Linked DNA regions of Polymorphobacter megasporae. The protein of the gene in region 1 interacts with the protein of each later gene in a pairwise test. Links are inferred from orthologs where the notes say so. Each region holds a gene or a part of one and is shown in the gene's direction. Other genes may lie near its edges.

Region 1 (3,948 bases):
CGCAAGGTAGTAGCTCGCATCGGTGTAGGCGGTGGCATAGGCGTAGACCGGCTTGCCGCTGCGCTTGAAGTTCTGCAACGCCGCCGCGATCGACTGGAGGTTGGCCTCGCCCGCGCCGATGAAGGTGTCGAGCTGGAGGACGATCAGCTTGATCCGGCCATCGGTTCGCGCAGCATCGATCGAGCGGACGACGTCACGCACTTCGATCTCGTTGCCGCCGGTCGGGCCGCCGGTGACCGCGGCGAACGGCGACCGCTCGCTCGACTGGTCGACAACCGGGCCGTCAAGGTCGAGGACCAGCGCGCTGCCGTTGGGAATGCTCGCTGTACGGGTGTGGAACGCCGCCCATATGGCGAGCGCGAGAATCAACAGCAGGATCAGGACGCCAAGGTCCTTGACCCCGACGAGGAAGCGCCACGCACCGCGGACGAAAGTCATTCGAAGGATCACCTTGGACGAACCGTGGCGCAGCTATAGCGGGACGAGGCGAGACCGTACAACCGGGGCGCGACACAAGAACTTAACATGGACGAAGGTTGACGATCGTGAGCCCCACGACCATATGCGTCCGGCGTTAGCACTCGCTTATGGTGAGTGCCAGCGAGCCCATTCATCCGTTGAAGGTGAGACCCTCATGAAGTTCACGCCGCTGCACGATCGCGTGCTCGTCCGTCGTATCGAAGCCGAGGAAAAGACCGCGGGCGGGATCATCATTCCCGACACCGCCAAGGAAAAGCCCCAGGAAGGTGAAGTCGTCTCCGCCGGTTCCGGTGGCCGTCGCGACGACGGCGGCATCACGCCGATGGACGTCAAGGCCGGCGACAAGATCCTGTTCGGCAAGTGGTCGGGCACCGAGGTCAAGGTCGACGGCGAAGACCTGCTCATCATGAAGGAAAGCGATATCTTAGGGATCATCGGTTAATTCCGATCCCGAGCTTCGCAGTCCAATCCATTCAATCAGCTAAGGAATAATCACATGGCAGCGAAAGATGTCCGCTTTTCGCGCGACGCTCGTGAACGCATTCTCCGCGGCGTCGACATTCTCGCCGATGCAGTGAAGGTGACGCTCGGTCCCAAGGGCCGCAACGTCGTCATCGAAAAGAGCTTCGGCGCCCCGCGCATCACCAAGGACGGCGTCACCGTCGCCAAGGAAATCGAGCTCAAGGACCGCTTCGAGAACCTCGGCGCGCAGATGGTCCGTGAAGTCGCTTCGAAGACCAACGACAAGGCCGGTGACGGCACCACCACCGCGACCGTCCTCGCTCAGGCGATCGTTCGCGAGGGCATGAAGTCGGTCTCGGCCGGCATGAACCCGATGGACCTCAAGCGCGGCATCGACATGGCGGTTACCGCCGTCGTCGCCGACCTCAAGGCGCGCTCGAAGGATGTCGCCGGCACCGCCGAAATCGCCCAGGTCGGTACGATCTCGGCAAACGGCGAGACCGAAATCGGCGAGATGATCGCCAAGGCGATGGAAAAGGTCGGCAAGGAAGGCGTCATCACCGTCGAGGAAGCCAAGGGTATGGCCTCCGAGCTCGATGTCGTCGAAGGCATGCAGTTCGACCGCGGCTACCTCAGCCCGTACTTCATCACCAACCCCGAGAAGATGACGGTCGAACTCGACAACCCGTACATCCTCATCCACGAGAAGAAGCTATCGAACCTGCAGGCGCTGCTCCCGGTCCTCGAGGCCGTCGTCCAGTCGTCGCGTCCGCTTCTGATCATCGCCGAGGACGTCGAGGGCGAGGCTCTGGCCACGCTCGTCGTCAACAAGCTGCGCGGCGGCCTCAAGGTTGCTGCCGTCAAGGCTCCCGGCTTCGGTGATCGCCGCAAGGCGATGCTCGAGGACATCGCGATCCTGACCGCCGGTCAGATGATCTCGGAAGACCTCGGCATCAAGCTCGAGAACGTCACGCTGGCGATGCTCGGTCAGGCCAAGCGCGTCACGATCGACAAGGACAATTCGACCGTCATCGACGGCGCGGGTGATGCCGAAGCGATCAAGGGCCGCGTCGAGCAGATCCGTGCGCAGATCGAGATCACGACCTCGGACTACGACAAGGAGAAGCTCCAGGAGCGTCTCGCCAAGCTTGCGGGCGGCGTCGCCGTTCTCAAGGTCGGCGGCTCGACCGAAGTCGAAGTCAAGGAGCGCAAGGACCGCGTCGACGACGCCCTCCACGCGACCCGCGCTGCGGTCGAAGAAGGCGTTGTCCCCGGTGGCGGCACCGCGCTGCTCTACGCGACGAAGGCGCTCGAGGGCATGAAGGGTGCCAACGACGACCAGACCCGCGGCATCGACATCATCCGCAAGGCGCTGTTCGCGCCGGTTCGCCAGATCGCCCAGAATGCCGGGCATGACGGCGCGGTGATTTCGGGCAAGCTGCTCGATGGCGACGATCAGAACATCGGCTTCAACGCGCAGACCGACACCTACGAGAACCTGCTGGTCAGCGGCGTGATCGACCCGACCAAGGTCGTCCGCACCGCGCTTCAGGATGCGGCGTCGGTTGCCTCGCTGCTGATCACCACCGAAGCTGCGATCACCGACCAGCCGGCCGACGACAAGTCGGGCGGAATGGGCGGCGGCATGGGCGGCGGCGGAATGGGCGGCATGGGCGGGATGGACTTCTAGTCCACCCCAACCGCTGAACGGACGAAGGGCCGCGGTGCGAACCGCGGCCCTTTTTCGTTCGCCGAGACGATGGTCTGCAGCGGATACGAAAAAGGCCGCGGCGAACGCCGCGGCCTTTCCGTATCCGACTGGCGCTTAACGCGAAGCGGGTGCCGGGGTCTCGCTGCCGGCGCTGTTCGCCGGGGTGGTTCCGACACTGCCGCCCGCCATGCTGCTACCCGAGCTGCCGGCGGTCGTCGTTGCGCCCGAACCCGCGTCGGTCGCACCGCTCGACGGGGTCGAACCGGCTGCACCGCCGCTGACGTCACCGCCGGTTGCCGCGGCGCCGTTTCCGGCAGTGGTCGACGTGTCCGCGGTCCCGGTGCTGCCCATCGCGCTGCCGCTGGCTGCCGTATCGGTCGCGGTCGATGATGTCGTCGTCGTCGTCGCGTCGTCGGCCTTCTTGCCGCACGCGCCGAGGCTGAGTGCGGCGGCGATGGCGACGATGCTGATGGCGGTGCGCATTAATTTATCCTCGGTTGCTGGCAATCAGCCGCACAACCCGATCACTTCGACGTTGGTTCCGGTGCGGCGAGGGGTCGCGCAGGCGTCGTCGCCTCGCTGCGTGCCGCATCGGTATCGTCGACCGCCTTGCGCATTCCGGCGTCGATATCGCGCGCGCTCGCGCTCGCCGCCGGGTCGGGAGCCTTGTTGCACGCTGCGAGCGCAAGCAATCCCGCGAGGGCAGCGAGGCGGATCACGGCGCCTTGGGCGCGTCGGCTGAAGTCGCGGCAGGCGGCGTTGTCGCGTCGCCCGCGGGCTTGTCGGCCGCCGTCGGCTGGTCGGTCGCGCTCGGCACCGGGGTCGTCGGCACCGCCGACGGGGGCTGCGGCGTCGACGAGTCCGGCTGGCGCGTGCCGCCTGGCGCGAGCGGCGCATCGGCTGGGGTCATATCGTCCTCGTCGGGCGGATTGCCGTCGTAGATCTGCGACTGGCGATGCTGGAGATACGCCGACCGCACCGTCGCATATTCGTCGAGGCTGCCCGCGAGCAGCCCGTCGGCACCGGCGTCGATCAGCTGCGACCGCAGGTCGACCGCCTTCAGCCCGAACTCGGCGACCGAGTAATAGAATTTCCAGTCGATCACGGCGTTGCGGATATACGGCACCGGATCGACCGCGAACTCGACACCAAGCCCGACGCCGTCGCGCAGCGTCGATGGGCCGAAGAACGGAAGCATCAGGTACGGACCCGACTTGATCCCCCACACGGCGAATGTCTGGCCGAAATCCTCTTTTTCCTCGGGACGACCAAGATCGGTCGCGACGTCGGCGAGC
Region 2 (3,128 bases), 1.4 Mb from region 1 along the record:
CGCCGCTTCACGCTGGCCGCGGGTGTGCGTCGCGCGCGGCAGCATGCCGTATTCGGCGGTGACCCAGCCCTCGCCCTTGCCGCGCAACCACGGCGGCAGGCGCTCCTCGACCGAGGCGGTGACGAGGACGTGGGTGTCGCCGAACTTGACGAGGCACGACCCCTCGGCGTGGGCGTTGAAGCCGGGAATCAGCTCGACGCGGCGCATCGCGTCGGGGGCGCGGCCTGAAGGGCGCATGGTCGGTCCTTACACTGTGAACGCGGACGCTTAGCCGCTCGGACGGTTGAGCGGAACCCCGTGCCGCCCTACATTGCGGCAATGCAGTCGCCGCCGATCACCGAGCTTAACGACCGCGCGCGCGAGGTCTTCCGCCAAATCGTCGAGTCGTACATCGAACACGGCAGCCCGGTCGGGTCGCGGACGCTGTCGAAGCTGACGATGCTCGGCCTGTCGCCGGCGTCGATCCGCAACGTCATGCAGGACCTCGAGGAACTCGGGCTGCTCGCGTCGCCGCATTCGTCGGCGGGGCGGCTGCCGACCGAACTCGGTCTGCGGCTGTTCGTCGACGGCATGATGCAGACGACCGCGCCGACCGACGCCGAGCGCGGCGCGATCGAGAGCCAGGTCGCGGGGACGGCGTCGATGGAGGACATCCTCGGGCGCACCACTTCCGTGCTTTCGGGCCTCAGCGCATGCGCGGGCATCGTCCTCGTCCCGCGTCACGAGATGTACGTCCGTCAGGTCAGCTTCGTCCCACTGTCGCCGGTGCGTGCGCTGGCGATTCTCGTCGGGGGCGACGGCTCGGTCGAGAACCGGGTGATCGACCTGCCGCCGGGATTGCCGCCGACCGCCCTGATCGAGGCGGCGAACTATATCAACGCGCGGCTCCATGGGCTGACGCTCGCCGAGGCGGCCGTCCGGTTGCGAGCCGAGATCGACGACGACCGCGCGCAGCTCGATGTCCTGACGCAAACGCTGGTTCAGGCGGGGCTGGCGAGCTGGTCGTCCGACGGGGCAGCGCGTCCGGTGCTGATCGTCCGCGGCAGCGCGCACCTCGTTGCGGGCGATGCGAACGACCTCGACCGCGTCCGGCTGCTGCTCGACGACCTCGAGGGCAAGGAAGAACTCGTCCGGCTGCTCGACTCTGCATCGGGCGGCGAGGCGTGCAAGATTTTCATCGGGGCCGAGAACAAGCTGTTTTCGTTGTCCGGGTCGAGCGTTATAGCGGCACCGTACCGTTCGGCGGGCCGCGTCGTCGGCGTCGTCGGCGTGATCGGGCCGACCCGCTTGAATTACGCCCGGGTCGTTCCGATGGTGGACTATACCGCAAAAACATTGAGCAGGTTGATCGCATGACCGACGAAACGATGATCTCCCCCGACGATGCTGTCACTGGCGCGAGCGAGGCCGACACCGGCGCGCCGAGCCATGAGGACGTCATCCGCGAGCGCGACGAAGAAATCGCCAGCCTCAAGGACCGGCTGCTCCGCGCTGCTGCCGAGACCGAAAACGTCCGCCGTCGCCTCGAGCGCGAGAAGGTCGACGCGTCGAGCTATGCGATGACCGGGTTCGCCCGCGATTTGCTCGGCGTTGCCGACAACCTCCGCCGCGCGATATCGGCACTTCCGGCCGAGGCTCCCGGCTTCGAAGCGGTCAAGACCGGCATCGAGGCCACCGAGCGCGAGATGACGAGCGTGCTTGCGCGCCACGGCATCACCCGCGTCGTCACCGACGGCGCCAAGCTTGACCCGAACCGCCATCAGGCGATGCTCGAAGTCGACAGCGAGCATCACGAGCCGGGTGCGATCGTCGCCGAATTGCAGGCGGGCTATACGATCAAGGACCGGCTGCTCCGCCCGGCGATGGTCAGCGTCGCCAAGGCGCGCACCGACGCCTCCGCTTAGTCGCGCCGGAGACTGGGGCAGCCGCATGATCATCGTCGTCGCCCGAATCGAGGTCGATCCGACATCGCTCCCGCGGCTGAGGCCGTTGCTCGACCGTCTCAGCCAGATGACGTGGCACGAGAGCGGCTGCCTCAGCTATTCGATCGCGGTCGAAAGCGAGAGCGATGGCATCATTAGCCTCGTCGAACGCTGGCAGGACGAAGCGGCGCTTCACGCCTACCTTGCGACTCCGGCGATGATGGCGTTGAAGGCCGAGTTCACCCCGGAGCAGATCACCGTCGATGCGCGGATTTACGATGTTACCGGTGAGCGGCCGCTTCCCGACGCCAAGCCGCCGCCGGTGCTGACCATCGTCACGCGCGGAAACGGGATCAGCGCAGCGTAAGTATCGAGCGATGGAGCGTTCGCGACGCGAGCGCCTTCATCGATGAAATAGGCGTCGGCGACGATACAGGCCTGCTGCTCGATCCCATACCGGGCAAATGGCTTTCCCGGCACCAGGGGTAGGTAGTCGTACCGTGCCCACGGCATGCGGCGCAGCGGGAGCCGGATGCCGGACTGATGCTGCCAGACATGGACCAGTTCGTGGACCAGCAGCGTTCGCGATGCGAGGCCTGCGACGGAGAAGTCTTCACGCCACTCGATGCCCTTGGGATGGAACCAGACATGACCGTCGGGGGCCATCACGACGCCGCGCGGCTGGAACGGAAACCATCTCCCGCGACGCAATGTGATTGGAGCGGGGTCGAGCGCGTGGCCGAATACCCGGTTGGCAATGGCGCGCTCGCCGGTTGTCAGCGGGCGGGCAAACTCAATGCGCGCCATGGCCCGACATCGGCATCACCATCGGCATCGCATCGGCCCCGGCGGCGCTGGCGACCGCCTCGACCTTGATCATCGTGCCTCCGTTGAAGCGGAACATCAGCGGCACCGTTTCGCCGGGCTTGAAGGTGGACGGAAGGTTGAAGATCATCAGGTGGCGACCGCCTGGGGCAAAGCGCATCCGCTCGTTGGCGGCGACGCGGACCGATGGCAGCCTGTCCATCCGCATCACCTCGCCCGCCATGCTCATCCCATGCATCTCGATTCGTGCGAGCGGCGACTCGACCGCGATCAATTCGATCGGCGCGGCTCTCGTCTCGAGGGTGAAGTAGCCCGCCGCAGGACGACCGGGCACAGCCGGGAGCCTTATCCAGGCCGCCGTGACTCGCGGCGTAACCGTCG

What was found. The genes of interacting proteins can lie anywhere in the genome.
Region 2: the proteins of groL (region 1) and grpE interact in binary tests that used the Escherichia coli proteins (3 or more experiments, as listed by UniProt). The link is inferred for Polymorphobacter megasporae from one-to-one orthologs.

Annotation. Positions count from the first base shown.
Region 1 is NZ_CP081848.1:2,906,607-2,910,554, forward strand. Bases 436-3,304 are described here. They hold groL (chaperonin GroEL), read left to right. Parts: upstream 436-976; coding sequence 977-2,632; downstream 2,633-3,304. Other genes in these bases: sppA (signal peptide peptidase SppA), read right to left, coding at 436-438; groES (co-chaperone GroES), read left to right, coding at 635-922; KTC28_RS13610 (hypothetical protein), read right to left, coding at 2,768-3,136; KTC28_RS13615 (hypothetical protein), read right to left, coding at 3,178-3,304. Outside these bases: more of sppA, read right to left, coding at 1-435; more of KTC28_RS13615, read right to left, coding at 3,305-3,372; KTC28_RS13620 (MlaA family lipoprotein), read right to left, coding at 3,369-3,948.
Region 2 is NZ_CP081848.1:1,537,056-1,540,183, forward strand. The notes cover bases 154-3,128. They hold grpE (nucleotide exchange factor GrpE), read left to right. Parts: upstream 154-1,352; coding sequence 1,353-1,904; downstream 1,905-3,128. Other genes in these bases: rph (ribonuclease PH), read right to left, coding at 154-237; hrcA (heat-inducible transcriptional repressor HrcA), read left to right, coding at 319-1,356; KTC28_RS07260 (putative quinol monooxygenase), read left to right, coding at 1,930-2,289; KTC28_RS07265 (vgr related protein), read right to left, coding at 2,196-2,729; KTC28_RS07270 (copper chaperone PCu(A)C), read right to left, coding at 2,716-3,081. Outside these bases: more of rph, read right to left, coding at 1-153. UniProt on the Escherichia coli protein: Participates actively in the response to hyperosmotic and heat shock by preventing the aggregation of stress-denatured proteins, in association with DnaK and GrpE. It is the nucleotide exchange factor for DnaK and may function as a thermosensor.